4 regions of the Bacillus vallismortis genome follow, and region 1 is predicted to be linked to each of the others. Evidence: riboswitches for the same ligand, from Rfam matches in the RefSeq annotation. Region 1 holds a riboswitch; each other region holds the start of a gene.
What was found. Region 1 has a riboswitch for thiamine pyrophosphate ahead of thiT (energy-coupled thiamine transporter ThiT). Riboswitches for the same ligand answer to the same signal wherever they lie in the genome.
Positions count from the first base shown of each region.

Region 2: it holds a riboswitch for thiamine pyrophosphate, as region 1 does, so the genes downstream of both, tenA (thiaminase II) here and thiT (energy-coupled thiamine transporter ThiT) in region 1, are expected to answer to the same signal.
Region 3: it holds a riboswitch for thiamine pyrophosphate, as region 1 does, so the genes downstream of both, BV11031_RS15675 (nucleoside 2-deoxyribosyltransferase) here and thiT (energy-coupled thiamine transporter ThiT) in region 1, are expected to answer to the same signal.
Region 4: it holds a riboswitch for thiamine pyrophosphate, as region 1 does, so the genes downstream of both, thiC (phosphomethylpyrimidine synthase ThiC) here and thiT (energy-coupled thiamine transporter ThiT) in region 1, are expected to answer to the same signal.

Region 1 covers NZ_CP026362.1:404,285-409,675, reverse strand. Annotated here, with positions in the region: rRNA gene BV11031_RS02230 (23S ribosomal RNA) at 1-37, opposite strand, end outside; rRNA gene BV11031_RS02225 (16S ribosomal RNA) at 208-1,757, opposite strand; TPP riboswitch at 2,219-2,320, shown strand; gene thiT (energy-coupled thiamine transporter ThiT) at 2,421-2,999, shown strand; gene BV11031_RS02215 (GNAT family N-acetyltransferase) at 3,042-3,563, opposite strand; gene floT (flotillin lipid rafts scaffold protein FloT) at 3,581-5,116, opposite strand; gene BV11031_RS02205 (NfeD family protein) at 5,135-5,391, opposite strand, start outside.
Region 2 covers NZ_CP026362.1:2,271,557-2,276,947, reverse strand. Annotated here, with positions in the region: gene BV11031_RS12305 (RluA family pseudouridine synthase) at 1-568, shown strand, start outside; gene prpE (bis(5'-nucleosyl)-tetraphosphatase PrpE) at 580-1,314, opposite strand; gene BV11031_RS12295 (monovalent cation:proton antiporter family protein) at 1,547-3,391, shown strand; TPP riboswitch at 3,453-3,561, shown strand; gene tenA (thiaminase II) at 3,643-4,350, shown strand; gene tenI (thiazole tautomerase TenI) at 4,328-4,945, shown strand; gene thiO (glycine oxidase ThiO) at 4,929-5,391, shown strand, end outside.
Region 3 covers NZ_CP026362.1:2,963,348-2,968,738, forward strand. Annotated here, with positions in the region: gene BV11031_RS15655 (HAD-IIA family hydrolase) at 1-770, opposite strand, end outside; gene thiD (bifunctional hydroxymethylpyrimidine kinase/phosphomethylpyrimidine kinase) at 779-1,597, opposite strand; gene BV11031_RS15665 (class I SAM-dependent methyltransferase) at 1,599-2,369, opposite strand; gene BV11031_RS15670 (thymidylate synthase) at 2,369-3,376, opposite strand; gene BV11031_RS15675 (nucleoside 2-deoxyribosyltransferase) at 3,376-3,837, opposite strand; TPP riboswitch at 3,914-4,017, opposite strand; partial or broken gene BV11031_RS22980 (lipoprotein) at 4,270-4,365, opposite strand; gene BV11031_RS15680 (hypothetical protein) at 4,678-5,301, opposite strand; gene BV11031_RS22675 (hypothetical protein) at 5,358-5,391, shown strand, end outside.
Region 4 covers NZ_CP026362.1:2,541,954-2,547,344, reverse strand. Annotated here, with positions in the region: tRNA gene BV11031_RS13710 (tRNA-Leu) at 1-32, shown strand, start outside; tRNA gene BV11031_RS13705 (tRNA-Leu) at 325-406, shown strand; gene BV11031_RS13700 (sporulation control protein Spo0M) at 494-1,270, opposite strand; gene BV11031_RS13695 (hypothetical protein) at 1,410-1,613, shown strand; gene BV11031_RS13690 (Type 1 glutamine amidotransferase-like domain-containing protein) at 1,890-2,582, shown strand; TPP riboswitch at 2,652-2,759, shown strand; gene thiC (phosphomethylpyrimidine synthase ThiC) at 2,891-4,663, shown strand; gene katA (catalase KatA) at 4,843-5,391, opposite strand, start outside.

The DNA of each region.
Region 1 (5,391 bases):
GCCAAGGCATCCACCGTGCGCCCTTTCTAACTTAACCGTTAAAAAGAATCACTATGTGATATCTTGTCTTACTAATTGAATGTGATGTCTACTGTTATCTAGTTTTCAAAGAACACGTTTCGAAGGAATGATCCTTCAAAACTAAACAAGACAGGGAACGTTCTGTTTATAAGACCCAAGGTCTTATATTCCGTAATATATCCTTAGAAAGGAGGTGATCCAGCCGCACCTTCCGATACGGCTACCTTGTTACGACTTCACCCCAATCATCTGTCCCACCTTCGGCGGCTGGCTCCTAAAAGGTTACCTCACCGACTTCGGGTGTTACAAACTCTCGTGGTGTGACGGGCGGTGTGTACAAGGCCCGGGAACGTATTCACCGCGGCATGCTGATCCGCGATTACTAGCGATTCCAGCTTCACGCAGTCGAGTTGCAGACTGCGATCCGAACTGAGAACAGATTTGTGGGATTGGCTTAACCTCGCGATTTCGCTGCCCTTTGTTCTGTCCATTGTAGCACGTGTGTAGCCCAGGTCATAAGGGGCATGATGATTTGACGTCATCCCCACCTTCCTCCGGTTTGTCACCGGCAGTCACCTTAGAGTGCCCAACTGAATGCTGGCAACTAAGATCAAGGGTTGCGCTCGTTGCGGGACTTAACCCAACATCTCACGACACGAGCTGACGACAACCATGCACCACCTGTCACTCTGCCCCCGAAGGGGATGTCCTATCTCTAGGATTGTCAGAGGATGTCAAGACCTGGTAAGGTTCTTCGCGTTGCTTCGAATTAAACCACATGCTCCACCGCTTGTGCGGGCCCCCGTCAATTCCTTTGAGTTTCAGTCTTGCGACCGTACTCCCCAGGCGGAGTGCTTAGTGCGTTAGCTGCAGCACTAAGGGGCGGAAACCCCCTAACACTTAGCACTCATCGTTTACGGCGTGGACTACCAGGGTATCTAATCCTGTTCGCTCCCCACGCTTTCGCTCCTCAGCGTCAGTTACAGACCAGAGAGTCGCCTTCGCCACTGGTGTTCCTCCACATCTCTACGCATTTCACCGCTACACGTGGAATTCCACTCTCCTCTTCTGCACTCAAGTTCCCCAGTTTCCAATGACCCTCCCCGGTTGAGCCGGGGGCTTTCACATCAGACTTAAGAAGCCGCCTGCGAGCCCTTTACGCCCAATAATTCCGGACAACGCTTGCCACCTACGTATTACCGCGGCTGCTGGCACGTAGTTAGCCGTGGCTTTCTGGTTAGGTACCGTCAAGGTGCCGCCCTATTTGAACGGCACTTGTTCTTCCCTAACAACAGAGCTTTACGATCCGAAAACCTTCATCACTCACGCGGCGTTGCTCCGTCAGACTTTCGTCCATTGCGGAAGATTCCCTACTGCTGCCTCCCGTAGGAGTCTGGGCCGTGTCTCAGTCCCAGTGTGGCCGATCACCCTCTCAGGTCGGCTACGCATCGTTGCCTTGGTGAGCCATTACCTCACCAACTAGCTAATGCGCCGCGGGTCCATCTGTAAGTGGTAGCCGAAGCCACCTTTTATGTTTGAACCATGCGGTTCAAACAAGCATCCGGTATTAGCCCCGGTTTCCCGGAGTTATCCCAGTCTTACAGGCAGGTTACCCACGTGTTACTCACCCGTCCGCCGCTAACATCAGGGAGCAAGCTCCCATCTGTCCGCTCGACTTGCATGTATTAGGCACGCCGCCAGCGTTCGTCCTGAGCCAGGATCAAACTCTCCATAAAGTAATGGAGCGCAGATTAAGTTCGTCACATCCTGTGACAACATCTGCATGACCTGCATCGCGCAGGCCCCTGACTACGCACATCGCTGTGCGATTTATAAAAATGAATTAACAGGTACGTTTTGTCTTGTTTAGTTTTCAAAGATCATTTCGTTGCCTCTTAATGAAGCAGCTTTACTAATATAACATTTCGCTTCCATTTCGTCAACAACTTTTTTCAAATTGTTTTGAAGCTTCTTGTTTTGTCCGCTGTGCATCAGCGACGTTTAATAATATAACATCTGCATTTATTTATTGCAATAGTTTTTCTAAAAAAATCTATAAAATAAATAAACTATAATCCTCGGCATATCGTCCCTTCATGTCTTTAGCATATAACTATGTTAAAAGAACATATACATTCAATAGTGTGACCTTGTTGTTTTTTTCTCTTTTTAGTATAGTAGAAACGAATTAAATATTGATAACCACAAGGGGAGCATTAAAGCTGAGAGTGAGCGGTTACGTTCTGACCCTTTGAACCTGTTAGTTAACGCTGGCGTAGGGATGTGGCAAAGTCAAATGAATTGCAGATTGTAAAGCAGTGCGTGGAACTTTTCTCATCCTTCCGCGTGCTGCTTTTTTGTTGTCCTTTTGGATTGTCTATCAATGGAAGGGGATTTTTATGAATCAATCTAAGCAACTGGTTCGCCTTATTGAAATTGCAATTATGACTGCGGCTGCTGTTATTTTAGACATCGTCTCAGGAATGTTTCTCCGAATGCCTCAAGGAGGCTCGGTCTCCATCATGATGATTCCGATCTTTTTGATTTCGTTTCGGTGGGGTGTAAAAGCAGGCCTTACTACCGGCCTGCTGACAGGACTAGTTCAAATAGCAATCGGAAACTTATTCGCACAGCATCCTGTACAGCTATTTCTGGATTATATGATCGCATTCACAGCAATTGGGATAAGCGGCTATTTCGCTTATACTGTCCGCAAAGCAACGGCAGCAAAAAATAAAGGGAAACTGATTGTTTCAGTGGTCAGCGCAGTTTTTATCGGCAGTTTCCTGCGTTATGCGGCACACGTCATTTCAGGAGCTGTGTTTTTCGGCAGCTATGCTCCAAAGGGAACGCCGGTATGGATTTATTCATTAACTTATAATGCTACTTATATGGTTCCTTCATTCATCATCTGTGCAATTGTCCTTTGTTTATTATTTATGACAGCACCGCGTTTGCTTAAAATAGACAAAGCCTAACGTGACAACCCCCAGCGCAATCCGCTGGGGGTTGTTTTTTTGTTATCTGTTAAGAGATGTTTTCAAAGCAGAAAGATCCGGCCAGCCAAACCCTATTTCTTTCAGCCTTTCTCCTGCAATTTCAAAGCTGTCCTCCGCTTTTCTTTCAGGAGAATAGGCTTGATAAAATGAAATCGAGGGGTTTTGCTCAATTACCCAAACAAACATGTTTGAAAAGCCATGATGAAGCAAAAACTCTGCTCCTTTTGCTAAGAGCGCTCTGCCTGCACCTTGCCGCTGATGCTCCTCTAAAAGGTAAATCGCGTATAGCTCGCTGTCATAGCCTTCTTGTTCAGACCGAATAGGGCCAAATGAAGCAAAGCCGAATATTGAATCTTTTTCATCTTGAGCGACAAATACACCCTTTAACGAGCGGCTTTTCCATTTGTCTTCAAATTCCTTGTAGTCCAGGCCATTTAAGTAGTCAGCCGGGATGATGCCGCGATATGTTGTTCTCCAGCTGTCGACATGCACTTTTGCAATGTCTATTATATCCTCTAACTTTGCCTCTCTCACAGTTGCCATTTGGTTCTATCCTTTCATTAGTCATTCTTCTCTTGTTTGGACCCGTTTGCTTCTTTTATTTCATTTGTTAATTCGTGAAGGCTTTGTTTTACGTTTCCTTTTCCTGAAAAGTTCTCAATCATTTCTTTTACATCAATTCCCGATGAGGCTTTTAAGCTTTCTTGAAGGCTTGACATTAAGTTTGTCGCATAGCTGGTTACTTTGTTGGCGCCGCTTGAATCACTGCTTCCCCCTGTATCAACAACAGTGATTTTATCAATATTTGAAAGAGGTGATGCCACTTGTTTTGCGTATTCCGGAAGCATTTTTACGATCATATCGAAAATCGCAGCCTGTCCGTACTGTTCAAAAGCAGCGGCGATTTTCTCTTTTGCTTCCGCTTCCGCCAAACCTTTTAGACGGATAACCTCAGCTTCTGTTTCCCCTTTCGCTTTTTCAGCTTCTGCTTTTGCAAGTCCGTCAATTCTGACTTTCTCGGCCTCTGCCTTCGCCATTGCTTCTATACTGTACTTCTTGGCATCAGCTTCCGCGAGCTGTTTGGCTTTCTCAGCTGCGGCGGACTGCTCGACTGAATAACGGTCTGCATCGGCTTTTTTCTTTACCTCTGAGTCGTATTGGCGCTCCCGGCGAAGAATTTCTTTTTCTTCTAGTTCTATTTGTTTTTGGCGTTCAATAATTTTAACCTGCATTTCCTGTTCGGTGACTTGCTGGCGCGCTCTGGCAGTCTCTAAATCATATGCCTGGTCGGCATTCGCTTTTGCCGTATCTTGTTCTCTGCGGTATTCGGCTATTTTGAGCTGATTGGTTTTTTCAGCTTCAGCGATTTCCGTCGCCCGTTCAAGTTCTGATTTTTTTGCATCTTTATCGGCTTCTGCCCGCTTAATCCGGGTTTCTTTATCAGCCTCTGCTGTTGCGATATCAGCATCGCGTTTTACTTGAGCGATTCTCGGTTTCCCTAATGATTCAAGATAACCGTTTTTATCACGTACATCCTTAATGGTAAAGGAAACAATCACAAGCCCCATTTTTGCGAGATCCTGTGAGGCCACACGCTGCACCTCTTGAGAAAATTTTTCTCTGTTTTTATAGATTTCTTCAACCGTCATCGAGCCGAGAATGGAACGAAGATGGCCTTCTAAAACCTCACGCGCTTCCTGCTCACGGTCATCTTTTGATTTTCCTAAAAATTGTTCAGCCGCTGTAGCGATTTCTCCTATAGAACCGCCGATTTTAATAATCGCAGTTCCATCAGCCATTACTGGAACTCCTTGTTCGGTATAGACTTCAGGTGTCGAAACATCAAGTTTGCTTGATAATAGGCTTAGCGGCTCTGCCTGCTGGAAGACGGGAAGGACAAAGGTTCCTCCGCCGCGGACGATTTTAAGACGGTTGCCGCCTTCATCGACATGAACATTTTTATTTCCTAGATAGCTCCCCGTTACGATTAACGCTTCATCTGGTCCTGCCGTACGATACTTTGTGATAAAAACGGCTACCAGTGCAATGAATAAAAAGAATACAACTCCGATGACAATTATAATCGGCATTGTCATTTTACATTCCTCCTTGTTTTAAATAGGTTCATGCGGAGTAACCAAAAGAACTCCGTTGTTGATATCTACGACCAAAACCGTTGTCCCGTAACTGATCTGCTGATTCTCAAAGCTGACCGCTGATTTCGAGATGGTGCCGCCTATTCCTTCAATGACCACTTCACCAAACCCGTCTATAGGAACAGCGGTAATCACTTTGCCGACCCTTCCTCTTAGATCATCTTCTTTATAAACCAGTGATTCTTCTGCGGATGATAATGGGACCAGAACAAAAA
Region 2 (5,391 bases), 1.9 Mb from region 1:
AAGCATTGCAAATGGAATCATCCATCATTATCAAATAAATGGAGTGCTGGCGACAGTTCATCTTGTCACCCGGCTAGACCGGGATACATCAGGTCTCATGCTTGTTGCCAAGCATCGCTTTGCCCACTCGATTTTATCGTCAGCGCAAAAAAGCGGGCTTGTGAGACGCCGGTACATGGCAGTGGTTCACGGGCGGATGACACAGGTGGAAGGAACTGTCGATGCTCCGATTGGCAGACATCCTGACAGTATTATTGAACGGGTGGTGACACCGGAAGGCCAGAAGGCTGTTACCCATTTTCATGTCACACATGCCACTGATGAGATCACAATGGTGACATTGCAGCTTGAGACAGGCCGAACCCATCAAATTCGTGTACATATGAACTACCTCGGGCATCCGCTGTGCGGCGATACACTGTACGGCGGAACGAGACGGGAAATTGGCCGGCAGGCCCTTCACAGCGAGCGGCTTTCATTTATCCATCCGCTGACGCAGGAGAGCATGACGTTTCATGCTACATTGCCTCAAGATATGAAAGACCTGATAAAAGGAGAGAATCATTGATTCTCTCCTTTTTATATGGGACGAAATCTCGATTCGTCATAAGGCAGGGAGCTTGGAACAGAGATGGTTTCTATTTCTGGGAATCGAAAGCCTGTCAATTTATTTCCGAACACGCAGCCTGTATCAATGTTGATGGTGCGATTGACTATTCGAGGCTCTTTCACAGGTGTATGTCCGTATACCACCCAAGCGCTTCCGCTATAGGATGCAGCCCAATCACGTCTGACAGGTCTGCCGTCCGGGTACGTTTCACCCGTTACATCGCCGTAAAGCACAAAGTCCTTCACTCTGCGGGTATATTTGCCGATATCGTCAGCCTTTATGCCAGCATGGGCGACAACTAATTCTCCGTTATGTAAGATGTCGTAAAGCGGCGCCTTTTCATACAGCTTCATAAACTGATCGCTGATTGTTTTTCTTTCTTCTTTAGATCGTTCCTCAAGCTCTGCGGCTGTAGTTTCTAGGCCATGCATGACTTTCACGGGATTTCCTTTTAAGTAGCGGTACAGCTTGTTGCAATGATTTCCAGGAACATAACGCACAGCGCCTTTTTCGTAAGCGCCGGCTACAAAGCGGATGACCTCTATCGATTTCGGTCCTCTGTCAGTTAAATCTCCAGCAAAAATGAGCATCCTTCCTTCTTCGTGGACAGGTACTCCATTTTTTATTGAATAGCCAAGCTCTTGGATTAATGCCATCATTTCATCATAGCAGCCATGAATATCGCTGATGATATCGTAAGCCATGCGTGATCCTCCTTGCCGATTGTTTTATTTATTATGGAGCAAAGTGCTGTGAGTCATCACAGGCTTTTATGTGCAAAATATAGAAGAATTATTTTCTAAACAAGAAATAAGACCTTTTTACTTTATTTTTTATCACCATCCTTGTTAAAATCGCGTTATGTTTTTTTAAAATGAGGTTTTGTTCTTTGATTGAGAACTGAAATAACCCTGACTTAAAAAGGAGGTTCTGATTATGGCGCATTCATCTGTCGCATCTTTAGTTGTTGTACTTATCGTTGCATTTTTGACACCCATCCTTTTGCATCGCTTTAAACTGACCATCCCGGTTGTTGTTGCAGAAATCATTATGGGGCTGATTATCGGAAAAAGCGGTCTTAATTTAGTTGTCGAGGGCGATACATGGCTTGAGACGCTTTCTCTGCTCGGATTTATCTTTTTAATGTTTTTAAGTGGGCTTGAAATTGATTTTTCATCGTTTGAGAAAGGAAAGAAAAAGCAGCTCCTGCCGAACGGCAAAGCGGTGCCCAATACGTTTGCTGCGGCGTCCGTTATTTTTGCCGGTATATTTATTTTATCATTGCTGCTGTCCTATGGGTTCGTCTTGGCAGGATTTATCGAAAATGCGTTTTTAATGACGCTCATTATCTCAACGATTTCGTTAGGCGTTGTCGTTCCAACGTTAAAAGAAGAACGGATCATGAATTCAAATATCGGGCAGATTATTTTGCTTGTTGCCGTTATTGCTGATTTGGTCACGATGATTCTTCTTGCCGTGTTTTCTTCTCTATACGGAGAAGACAGCGGAAACATGTGGCTCTTGATGATCCTGTTTGCAGCCGGAGTGGTGCTTTACTTTTTCGGCCGGGTCTTTAAACATCGTTCATTTGTTGAGTCTATGTCAAAAGGGACGATTCAGATTGGGACGCGTGCCATTTTTACGTTAATTATCGTACTCGTTGCCCTGTCTGAATCACTTGGGGCGGAAAATATTCTCGGCGCTTTCTTAGCGGGGGTTCTCGTTTCCCTTCTTTCGCCAAATAAAGAACTTGTTCAGCAGCTGGATTCATTCGGCTATGGGTTCTTGATTCCGATTTTCTTTGTGATGGTCGGAGTGAAGCTGGATATTTGGACCCTTTTCCAAGATCCGAAAATTTTGATCATGATCCCGCTTCTGCTTTTGGCGCTGTTAGTCAGCAAAATTATTCCCGTCCTGTACTTGAAGAAGTGGTATGATAACCGCACCATTTTGGCGTCTGGTTTTCTGCTGACGTCAACGCTTTCTCTCGTGATTGCCGCTGCGACAATCGGCCAGCAGCTTCACGTGATCAGCGCAAATATGTCAGGAGCGCTGACGTTAGTAGCCGTCATTGCCAGTATTTTTTCACCGGTCTTCTTTAAAAAATTATACAAACGGGAGGAGCAGCCGGAGGAGAAAAAGACCATTACGTTTATCGGCGCAAACCAAATGACATTGCCTGTTACTCTTGAACTGCCGGAAGAGGAGTATGACGTGCGTGTTGTGCATGTCTATCAAGAGAACGCGGAGGAAAAGCTGTCGGAATCAGTTTTTTCTGTTGAAGCGATTTCTAATTATGAACACGGGACGCTTGAATCACTCGGCATTTTTGATACGGATATCCTGGTTGTTGCGACCGGGAATGAAGACATGAATGCGGAGATTGCACTACTTGCAAAAGAAAAAGGAACAGAAAGAGTGATTGCCAGCGTCGGATCACCCGAAAATGAAGCAACTTTGAAGGAGCAGGGAATCAACATCTTTTCTATGCTGCTGTCGACAAAAACACTGCTTCGCGCGCTAATAGAAGCGCCTGGTGTCATGAAGCTGCTCACGAACGAAGAGTCTTCGCTGTATCAAATTAATATGGAAAACAGCACATACGACGGTGTGATTTTGCGGGAATTCCCTTTTACAGGCGATGTCATCTTTGTCAGGATTTTCAGAGGTGTGGACAGCATCGTTCCTCATGGGGATACAAGGCTGAAATTGGGTGACCGCTTAATTGTCACCGGATCTCGGGGGTATGTAACGGAACTTAAGAAATCGTTGGAAGGATAAACCTTGACCAAATAGGGATTCGTGTTAATATAGAGATGCAGAACAATTCAATATGTATTTGTATAACCACTAGGGGTGTCCTTCATAAGGGCTGAGATAAAAGTGTGACTTTTAGACCCTCATAACTTGAACAGGTTCAGACCTGCGTAGGGAAGTGGAGCGGTATTTGTGTTCGTTTACTATGCCAATTCCAAACCACTTTTCCTTGCGGGAAAGTGGTTTTTTTATTTATCAGACAGGGGGAATGACGTGTGAAATTTTCAGAAGAATGCCGCAGTGCAGCCGCAGAATGGTGGGAAGGGAGCTTTGTCGATCCGTTCGTTCAGGGAATCGGTGATGGAACGCTTCCGATTGACCGTTTTAAATACTACGTGCTTCAGGATTCTTATTATTTAACGCATTTTGCGAAGGTGCAATCGTTTGGCGCCGCTTATGCGAAGGACCTTTATACAACGGGACGGATGGCAAGCCACGCCCAAGGTACATATGAGGCGGAAATGGCGCTTCACCGCGAGTTTGCGGAGCTGTTGGAGATCAGTGAGGAAGAGCGTAAGGCCTTTAAGCCGTCTCCAACGGCGTACTCATATACATCCCATATGTACCGTTCGGTTTTGAGCGGGAATTTTGCTGAGATCTTAGCAGCCCTTCTGCCGTGCTACTGGCTGTATTACGAGGTTGGCGAGAAATTGCTGACATGTGATCCGGGGCATCCGATTTATCAGAAGTGGATCAGCACATACGGCGGTGACTGGTTCAGACAGCAGGTCGAAGAACAAATCAACCGCTTTGATGAGCTGGCGGAAAACAGCACGGAGGAAGTGCGTGCCAAGATGAAAGAGAATTTTGTTATTTCAAGCTTTTATGAGTATCAATTTTGGGGGATGGCCAATCGAAAAGAAGGCTGGTCCGACCGCGGCGTAAAAGAGGTGGAGGAACTTGGAGCTTCACGCCATAACTGATGACTGCAAGCCGGTTGAAGTGTTAGCGGAAGTCATCATAGCCATTCAGAATGAAGTGGATTGCATACACATTCGAGAGCGGTCTAAATCTGCGGCTGACATTTTGAAATTGATTGAGCTTTTATCTGAAAGCGGTGTTGATAAGCGGAAATTGGTCATGAACGGACGAGTGGATATTGCGCTTTTTTCAGCGATTCATCGTGTGCAGCTGCCGAGCAGCAGCTTTTCACCGAAGCAGGTCAGAGCCAGATTTCCGCACCTTCATATCGGGCGGTCGGTGCATTCACTGGAGGAAGCGATTCAAGCAGAAAAGGAAGATGCGGACTGTGTGTTGTTCGGCCATGTGTTTGAAACGGATTGTAAAAAGGGCCTTGAAGGCAGAGGCTTGTCTTTGCTGTCAACTATCAAGCAGCGGGTGTCCATCCCGGTTATTGCGATTGGCGGGATGGCACCGGGCAGATTAAGAGGCGTAAAACAAGCGGGGGCAGACGGGATCGCTGTCATGTCGGGAATTTTTTCATCCGCTGATCCTTTGGGAGCTGCCAGACAATATTCCCGTACGCTAAAGGAGATGCGCTATGAAAAGGCATTATGATGCAATTGTCATTGGAGGCGGGATTATCGGTTCCGCGATTGCTTATCATTTAGCAAAGGAAAACAAAACAATCGCCTTGTTTGAAAGCGGGACAATGGGCGGCAGAACAACAAGCGCTGCTGCCGGAATGCTGGGCGCCCATGCCGAATGCGAGGAACGTGACGCGTTTTTTGATTTCGCCATGCACAGCCAGCGTCTGTACAAAGGTCTTGGGGAAGAGCTTTACACCATATCGGGTATTGATATCATGCAGCATAACGGCGGGATGTTTAAGCTTGCGTTTTCTGAAGAAGACATGCTGCGGCTGAGGAAGATGGATGGCTTGGATTCTGTCAGCTGGCATACAAAAGAAGAAGTTTTAGAAAAAGAGCCTTATACGTCAGGTGACATTTTCGGGGCAGCCTTTATTCAAGATGATGTGCATGTTGAGCCTTATTTTGTTTGCA
Region 3 (5,391 bases), 1.7 Mb from region 1:
ACTTCACTATCGAACAAATACTTCAAATTGCGTATCACAACATCTGGATTTCTAAAGTCATGTTCTACAGGAAATAAAGTATTTTGATCAGAAACTAAGATAGAAGGTATACCCATTCGGTTCGCTCCAATAATATCTGTCTCAGGTGTATCTCCAATCATGACGCATCTTTCTCTGTCTTCAAAGGACTCAAGTACTTTTTCAAATATTGAAGACTCCGGCTTTCCAATGATGATGGGCTCTTTATCTGCTCCCGTTTTAACAGCCTCAACTATGGCACCTGTAGCTGGAGCTGGTCCTTTAGCGGTGGGAAATGTTTTATCCCCATTTGTAGCAATAAATGAAGCCCCACTGCGGATGAGATTTACCGCCTTATGTATATCTTGAAAAGTAATATTGTGATCCCATCCAATGACAACAGCTTCTGCTAGGTCTTCTTCAAGATCAATACCAGCTTTTCGAATCTCGCTTTTAAGTTCATCATTTCCTAATATATATGCTCTCTTTATTCCAGCCTTAACAAGGTAATCAGCTGTTGCCCACCCCGAAGTAATCACTTCATCAATACTTGCTGAAATACCAAGCTTATGAAGCCTTTTAACAATCGTTTCTCTTGTAACACAGGGATCATTCGTTAAAAAACGAATGGATTTCTTTTCTTCACGGAGGCGTTTTAAAGAAGAAACAGCTTCTGGTAAAGCTTTGTCTCCTATATAAATAACTCCGTCTAAGTCGAATAAAAATACATCATATTCCTTATAGATCATCATAACACTCCTTAAGTAGCTGTCGTGGGGTTAATGATTGAGCGATACGCGAAATGATTTGTAGGCCCTTGTCCCTTCCCAATCCCTATAGGATGTTTAATGGCTGCTGAGATAAATTCTTTTCCAGTTGCTACTGATTCTGGTATACTGTGTTGCTTTGCTAGCTCTGCAGTGATGACAGCAGAAAAAGTACAGCCTGTCCCATGGGTATGTTTTGTATCAAAGCGAGGGGAAACAAACTCCTCGAAGGCCTCATCAAAATACATAATATCACGAGCTTCTCCGTTCATATGCCCCCCTTTTACGACAGCACTCTTTGCCCCGTATACTTCCACAATTTCTTTAGCAGCATCGCGCATCTGCTGTACAGTTTTAATTGATTTGCCGATGATTACTTCTGCTTCTGGAATATTTGGTGTAATAACAGTTGTTTGAGGTATTAATAATTTTTTCAAATGATTAACGGCATCCTTATGAAGCAGATGATGACCGCTTTTAGCAACCATAACTGGGTCCATCACATACGATTGGATTTTAGCCGCTTTTAATTTTTCAGCTATCAGTTCTATAATATCCACGCTTGCAAGCATACCAGTTTTTACAGCATCTGGTTTTATATCTCCGATGACACAGTCTATTTGCTGAGATATATTATTCAGAGATACCTCCTCAAAACTCTTCACACCAAGTGTGTTTTGAGCAACAACTGATGTAATAACAGCCATTCCAAATACTTGCTGCTCCTGGAAGGTTTTTAAGTCTGCATGAATTCCCGCTCCCCCGGTTGGATCTGTTCCAGCAATCGAAAGTGCTTTATAGATATCCGTCAACTCATACTCCTCCTAAGGTAGGTTTCACTGCTTCAAAAATGATAAAAGGTGGGTATTCCTTTTCACTTTTCCAATTATTAAATTTAAATTTTTGTTCGATGGCCTTTAACTGCTCTCCGTCAATATCGTTTAACGTTGGTTCCAGTAATGTTACACTTTCAAAGCCTACATTAGATAAAAGTTTATAGTACATTGACTTCGGCCAATGAAAGTCATTTAAAATTAAATCTTCTTGTTCAGGAACATGAAGCCACTCATTTCTTTCTTCTCCATAAGAATACTCTTTCCCCGGTATTCCGTTGCGAAAGGTTGAAAATTCTTTTCCAGTTGAGTCAGGGTTTGTATCCAGTATAACAAAAGAAGCACCTGGTTTTAACACACGAAAAATTTCACCCATAATTCTTTTGATACGTTGATCACTATCTGTATTAATAAAGACGTAACAGGCCATAGCAGCATCAACTGAATGATCTGGTAAGAAGGAAAGGTTATCATGTTCAATTAAATGATAGTCGACATGTGAATGTTTTCTTTTTTTCTTTGCTATATCCAACATCTTACTTGATTCATCTACTGCGATTACATTGCAATCTATTCTGTCAGCTAACCTATATGCTACCTTACCGGGTCCACAGCCAAAATCGAGCACCTTTTTAATATCCGCTTTATCAAATTTACGAAAAACATACTCAAAACCTAATGTTTGTTCTAAAACGTCGTTATAAGCATCGAATTTACCAGCAACACTGTCTTCTTTCCAAGAAGTTTTCATTAAATTTCCTCCTTTTGTTTAGTTGAAAAGTAATTAAACCACTTATTTTTAACAAAAAACTGATAAGTAGGAAGTAAGCTTTGAAATAATGAATGATCCATATCTCGCTTATAAGCAATATGCTGATATATACTAAAAAGTAAGAGAATTTGTTCCCAATATTCAGGTAAATCTAAAGTTTCAATATCCTGCCTTGACATTGAAATTTGATCTTTTCTAAGCAAAGACTCATATTTTAAAACTGTTTCAATAAAAGGCCAATTATTCCCGGTAGGCATTTTAGGAAATTCAAAAGCCGAGGTATCATTATGAGTTTTAGCTTCCTCAAGTACTGTTTTTGCCCATTCGTTGTCGGACTCATAGATATGAATGGAACCAACATTATGGAAATATTCTCCGACTTCTAAATGAAGTTCTCTAGCCATTAATTCTTGCATAAATGTAAAAGAGAAAAGATCACTAATCATTCCTCGAAATGCATCATTTGCACGCATTATGGAAGACATGTATAACTTGTTTTCTCTTATGAAAAATTGCAAACCTATTGTACAAGAAACATCAATATTGCCAGAAACGAAGAGTTCCGAGGCATCGAATATTTGAATAAATGCCCTTTTTGAATCAATGTCTTCCTGTGTCAAAAGATTTTTTATTCTATTCCATTGATTTAGTTTTGCGTTTCCAAATTCAAATATTTTAGGTCCATACGCAGTACCTGTTAATGTTTTTTTATTCATTGAATATAAAGGCATTTTTTTATTGTAATAACTAATAAAATCTAAGTTGTTACTCCCCGATAAATACCATAAAACTTCAGCAAAATTAAACACGATATTTGTTTTTCTAGAGGGTAAGTAAGTGACACGTTCTATTGGATTTTCAAGGGTCAGATGATAGTTCAATTTTTCTTTGCTATTTTGTCCACGCGGTGAATTTAAAAATTCAGGGTAATAATAGATGTCATATAGGGTTTCCATATATGCTTCATGAAAAGTTTTCTTTCTCATTAAGATTCCACCTTGTATTCCATAAGGATACTTTTAATCTTCTCTAATAAATCATCAGTACCTTTAAAATTAATGTATTCAACATCAGCTACTACGCTTAACCCTTGAATTAAGAATGCGTAATCCCTCTCATTTTCTAGTAATAACACTATCTTTTTTTTCAAGGCAGAAGCCCATCCTATTTCTATATGCGTTCCAGGAGAAGCCGGTGAGCCAGGAAAAGCTACAAAAAGATCGCAAGAGCGTATTTCATCAAAATCAATTTTAGTGCATTGTTGGGGTGTCATGAAATCTTTCCCCCATCCTTCTCGCTTGTGAGCATTATGAACTAACCATCCTTCATTTTCAAAAAAAGAAATTAATGACTCTAACTTCTCCCTTTCATGTAAACTCATCAATCCAGTATTCACATCTACTAAACTTTTAAAAGGTCCTGCTAAAAAAACTTTTTTAGTTGTCACTTTAATATCCCCTTTCAAAATAAATAAAGCCACTTTCATATGGAAAGTGGCTTAAATATAGATAAGATAAAAAATCTCTCTATTTTTTTCACTTCCCTACGTTGGTGTTAACCAAATCAGGTTCAAAGGGTCAGGACTTGTGTCTCTTCTCAGCTTCTAAAAGCTCCCCCAGTGTATAAAATATAAATATTTACTTTCATCCTAAACTATTCCATATCTTTAGTCAAACAATGATTGATAAGCCTTGAACCCTGCGTATCAACCGACAAAAGTTTTTCGAAAAGTTACTACGCCTTGCATTTGATGGCAATTCATGGAGCTTAAAAAAAAAGCACAAAAATACCTTATTTTCTAGTGTGTTTAAAAAATGTCCTGAACATCGCAAATTGTAAAAGGAATCCAACAATAAAAAAAGAGAAGTAAACACACGTTTTACTCCTTTAACTTTGTCTCTTCACCTTTTGCTTCTTCATAGTCTGGTGTTTTCTTTGATAAGCCCAGTCGATCATTTTCGCCATTAATTGGCATACCACCCACCTATTGGCACTCAGCGCCAACTTTCTCATATTTAGGTGTACGATGTCAGTTCACGAAAAGATTCTTCGGAAGGTAAAACCCAAATTGAAACCTTAATAAATGCTCTGTATCGTTTATATCAAGAATTGCACCGTGAGCGATTGGTGAGTGGGCTTCAACAACAATATCTTGACTGTGTCTGTAATCCATTACGAAGGAGAAAACATATTATATATGTCTAATATGCTTTCTCCTTTATTTTAAGGGTTTTTATAATTTAGGTTTTAATAATTTAAACCTGTTTGTATCCCGTTTTTAAAACAATTAGAAACAATTATCAACAACGTCACCTAAACTAAAGAATTCTAGTACGACTTTTTGAGTTTCATCTGGTAGTGCCTTAGTAGATACTTTTACGGCTTTTTTTATAGCATTTGTTCTAGAAAGTCCTAGGTTTCTTTGATGTTTATAAGCTGTAATAATTGTTTTTGTCATTGAATTTAGTCCGCCCATTAATTTTGCTGCTTTTTTAACTTTTAAGATCTTTGCCCATGGGATAGCGTTTACTGCTATAGCTTTAGCAGCACTAGAAATGCAACTCCATGTACTCAGTACTATAAATGGTCCTATACTTTCTTGGGCGGTTTTAACAGCAGTCAGGTTTTCTCCATCAACCACAAATTCATAACCTACAAATTCGTTCCCTTTATGTACGTTTAACCATTCAATACCGGAGTTTATTCCTTGTTCAGCAACATCCTCTGGCATTTGATCAATTAATTCTAATAGAGGTTCGAGAGTTCTTTTCATGATTTGAGCTTCTACATTAACTTGCTCAGAAGAAACATCATTAGAACTTTCTTTCACGTTAGCTATTGGTATTGTTATAGTGGTAAAAATTAGAGAGAAACAGATTACAATGACCAATTGTTTAATGCTTTTCTTCACGTTATAACTACTTTACAATATTTTTATAGAATTATTTTTGCAATAGGAGTGTGTTTGTGAAAAAAAGTTTTTATTCTTTGATATTATTGA
Region 4 (5,391 bases), 2.1 Mb from region 1:
CCGTGCCGGTTCAAGTCCGGCCCTCGGCACCAATTTTACTTACATGATAAGTTGAATTGGTGTTTGTGTTCTATATTGATAACTAATCATATTAATGATCTACACAAGTAGATCATTTTTTTATTGCTTTGATTTCATTTATCATTAGCAACTAAGTTCCGGTAAATGATCATAAAGCTGCTTGGGTCTTTGAACCTTTATATTTAGCTAAGCCCTAAATACTTTTTTATTTTATATTTCCAAAAAAACTTTTTTGAAATACGTTGACACTTTATATAATCCATGATATATTTATATTCGTCGGTTGGATACGACGTAAAACTTGCCGGTGTGGCGGAATTGGCAGACGCGCACGACTCAAAATCGTGTTCCTTCTGGAGTGTCGGTTCGACCCCGACCACCGGTATACTGAAAACCCGTTTCTATTTAAGAAACGGGTTTTTTTATTTGATCTAAGAAAGGAGCCAAGCTTATTTGAGCTCCTTTCTCTAATTTATTCAGCGTATTGGTCTATGATCTCTTTTAACACCTCTTCAAGACCTTCTACATCTTCAAGCTCTGATTGGCTGAAGCGGACGCGTACGAGCTGTTCTCCGTCATTGTACATCTCTTTCAGCCACCCTCGCAGTCCTCTTGCTCTGCGGTCGACTTCGAAAATAATGTCTAAACCGTTTTCGTCTAAAAGGAAAATAAGCTCTAACTCATCAAGCATCTGACGATAGTAACCTGATGTTGGAACGAACTCAAATTCTTGAACAAATGGAAGTCTGCGCTGGAAGTAAGGCGCTTGTTCGCAGTCTGCTTCATGAAGGCGGAAGCCAAGGTTTTTGATTGCTTCCAGTACATTTTCAATCCAAGGGTGTGCCTCAACGAAAATGCGGTCATGGTCGGATTTATCGATACCACCTTCGATATCAAGGTCTGTCACCACGGCGACTTCTACTTTTCCTACAGTAATCGGGGTATCAAGTGGAAGAATGAATGAGAACGGAAATTGATGCTCTTCTCCAGGCTGAATGGTGAATGAACCAGTGACCCGGAAAGAATGAATTGTAGCGTATTTTCGATGCTCTTCATCATCTTTTACAATGACGTACCGTGTATTAAGCTGTACGTCAATAAAGCGGATGTCCTGAGCGATTTTTCCGCCTTTGACATGAACAGTTCCCCGTACTTTTTCTCCTGGATAATAGGCGTCTTGCTCTAAAATTGTATCTACTTTTGCAGCACCGATTCCGGCACTTGCTGCAAGCTTCTTGAAAAATGACATGTTAGATCTTCCCCTTTTTCTTTTTCTCAACAGATATACGTAAGAAGAAGGAAAAAAGATTCGTTTGATTCATACTTTTTTCCTATTATTTGTCCTGCCTAGGGACAGACTAAGAATAATATTGAAAGCAAAGGAGCGGATTGGAATGAACAAAGAAAGTATGGTTGCTGATGAATTACACAGAATGTTTTTGGCCGGTGAGCTGCAAATCACGGTAGAAGAGGATATAAACCATATTTCCGAAAGGCTGAGAAACGGCGATCTCAGTTTAGATCGATTAAGCGGTGAAGATGTGTTTATCAAAGAAACGGTAAATGAGGCTTTACGAAGAGTGGAGCAATAAAAGGGAGAGGCGGGATCTGAAAGATGAGGTCCCGTCTTTTTTGTGATACAGATATATTTTTATCTAGAACTGTAACGAATTGATCGTGCAGCGCTGTTCTAAGGTTAGGGATTGCGTTTTCTAAATGTGACTGAAATTAAAAATTGGGCTGAGACCTCGTTCAAAGGCTTTATCTCCCCGTTCTTCAGAAGATTTATTTTCTAGGTCGTCCTGGGTAAGAAAATATGTAGCCTTGTCATGCCATAATGAATAACAAGTTTTGTCGGGGGTGGGATGATGAAACAGATTATTGCGATGGGCGGCGGGGGTTTTTCGATGGAACCGGACAATTTGTCTCTCGATCAATATATCATCAATCAAACGAAACGGAAGTCACCTCGCATTTGTTTTTTGCCGACGGCGAGCGGTGATTCACAAAACTATGTCCAGCGGTTTTATCATGCATTTCAAACAATGGACTGTGTACCGTCTCATTTATCCTTATGTAAGCCGCTGTCAACAGATATACTTTCTTTTGTTATGGAACAGGACGTGATCTATGTTGGCGGGGGAAATACGCGGAATATGCTTGTGCTATGGAAGGAGTGGGGGTTGGATCTTATTCTCAGAGAGGCGTGGAAGAGCGGTGTGGTTTTAGCTGGATTAAGTGCCGGTGCGATGTGCTGGTTTGAAGAAGGGGTGACGGATTCAGCCGGGCCGCTGACAAGTATGAAAAGTTTAGGCTTTTTGCATGGAAGCTTTTGTCCTCATTATGACAGTGAGAAGGAGCGGCGGCCGATATTCCATCAGCTGATATGTAATGGTTTCTTGGGTGATGGTTATGCGGCGGATGATGGAGCGGCTCTCCATTTTATAAATGATCAGCTGTTTCAGACAGTGAGCTCAAGGCCGGGTGCAAAGGCATATCGGGTGACGGTGGTTGAACATGAAATCTTTGAAACCCGGCTGCCGGTAAAATATCTGGGGTGAATTAGCTGAATATGATCTATATTTCTCTTTTTTTTCGGGTTGGTTTTATGTTAAGATGAGTGCGAAATTAATAGTTACTGGGGGTGCCCGTTTTCGGGCTGAGAGAGAAGGTAAGCTTCTTAACCCTTTGGACCTGATCTGGTTCGTACCAGCGTGGGGAAGTAGAGAAATTGTTTTTATTATTGCCGTCCTGGGCGATAATATGTTTCTTTCTGACTGTAACCGGGTTCATTCTTTGAATCCGGTTTTTTGTGCTGGTAATGAGCTTGATTTTGTCCTTTCAAACGAAGAGAGGGGAAGGATCAGTGATGCAAAACGATTCAGTGCAGCAAGCCAACATTTCGATTATGTCGAGTTTTTCAGGGAGCAAGAAAGTATACGTGGAGGGTTCCTCTGCGGACATCCAAGTGCCAATGAGGGAAATTGCCTTAAGTCCGACGACAGGAGCGTTCGGCGAAGAAGAAAACGCGCCTGTTCGTGTCTATGATACAAGCGGACCGTATACGGACCCTGAGGTGGCCATTCATATTCAAGAAGGATTAAGGCCGCTTCGCCAAAAATGGATCACGGAGCGCGGCGATGTTGAAGAATATGAAGGACGGGATGTCAAACCAGAAGATAACGGTTATAAAAAAGCAAATCCAAACGTAAGCTACCCGGGACTAAAGCGGAAACCGCTGCGGGCGAAAGCGGGCCAAAACGTCACGCAAATGCACTATGCCAAAAAAGGAATCATTACACCTGAGATGGAGTTTATCGCAATCCGCGAGCATGTGTCTCCCGAATTTGTCAGAGATGAGGTAGCAAGCGGCCGGGCGATCATTCCTTCAAATATTAATCATCCTGAGAGTGAACCGATGATTATCGGCCGGAATTTTCATGTGAAGATTAATGCGAATATTGGGAATTCGGCGGTTACGTCATCCATTGAAGAAGAAGTGGAAAAAATGACGTGGGCTATCCGCTGGGGAGCGGATACGATGATGGATCTATCTACCGGAAAAGATATTCATACGACGCGTGAATGGATTATCCGCAATTGCCCTGTGCCTGTAGGGGCGGTTCCAATTTATCAGGCGCTTGAAAAAGTAAACGGCGTAGCGGAGGATCTAACGTGGGAGATTTATCGTGACACGCTGATCGAGCAGGCTGAACAGGGAGTGGATTATTTTACGATCCACGCGGGTGTTTTGTTGCGGTATGTGCCATTAACAGCCAAACGGACGACGGGAATCGTATCACGCGGGGGAGCGATTATGGCACAATGGTGTCTGGCTCATCATCAGGAAAGCTTTCTCTATACCCATTTTGAAGAGATCTGTGAGATTATGAAAACGTATGACATTGCTTTTTCTCTGGGAGACGGGCTTCGACCCGGATCAATCGCTGACGCCAATGATGAAGCGCAGTTTGCTGAATTAGAGACACTTGGGGAGCTGACGCAAATTGCCTGGAAGCATGATGTTCAGGTGATGATTGAGGGACCTGGGCATGTGCCGATGCATAAAATCAAAGAGAACGTCGATAAACAAATGGACATCTGCAAAGAAGCGCCTTTTTACACCTTGGGGCCGCTGACAACAGATATAGCGCCGGGCTATGACCATATTACTTCAGCGATCGGAGCGGCAATGATCGGCTGGTATGGGACAGCAATGCTTTGTTATGTAACGCCGAAGGAGCATTTGGGGCTGCCAAACCGTGATGATGTTCGTGAAGGAGTCATTACATATAAAATTGCTGCGCACGCCGCAGACCTTGCAAAAGGGCATCCCGGAGCGCAAATACGTGATGACGCTTTATCGAAAGCCCGCTTTGAATTTCGCTGGCGAGACCAGTTTCATCTATCTCTTGATCCGGAAAGAGCGCTTGAATACCATGATGAGACCTTGCCGGCAGAAGGAGCGAAAACCGCTCATTTCTGTTCAATGTGCGGACCGAAGTTTTGCAGCATGAGAATTTCTCAGGATATCCGTGACTATGCGAAGGACAAAGAGCTGAGCGAATGGGATGCTATTGAAGAGGGGATGAAAGAAAAAGCCGAAGAATTTGTAAATCAAGGCAGCCAGCTTTACAAATAAAAGATTGACTGCGAACGTATTCCAGCCTCTTTGGGCACCGAAGGCTCTTATCTTTTAGATAAGGGCTTTTTTGTTTGAAAGCAAACGATAGAGTGTGATCCCTCACATGGAGGACATACGAAGTGCGCAAATAAAAAACCCGCTATGTACAGCGGGTTTTTGCAATTCTATTAATAATTTTATTTAATTTTCAATCCAAGGCCTTCAGCCACGCGTGTTCCGTATTCAGGATCCGCTTTGTAGAAATGCTCGATTTGGCGAAGTTTGATTTCTTCAATTTCTACCGGCTTCATGGCGTTAACTATATTTTCAACAAGGCGGGCACGCTCATCCTCGCTCATTAAACGGTAGAGGTCACCGGCTTGTGTGTAGTGATCGTTGTGATCATAGCTTACGCTGTCAGCGATTCCTTCTACCGGATATGCTGCTTGTTTATCCTCCGGTGACTCTTTCGGACCGCCGAAGCTGTTTGGCTCGTAATATACAGATCCGCCGCCGTTATTGTCAAAGCGCATTTGTCCGTCACGCTGATAATTGTTCACTTCGTTGCGTGCGCGGTTAATTGGCAGTGCTTGATGGTTTGCACCGACACGGTAGCGGTGTGCATCATGATAAGCAAACAGCCGGCCTTGAAGCATTTTATCAGGAGAAACATCAATGCCAGGCACGAGTGTTCCAGGCGAGAATGTCGCTTGTTCTACTTCTGCAAAGTAGTTTTCAGGATTTCT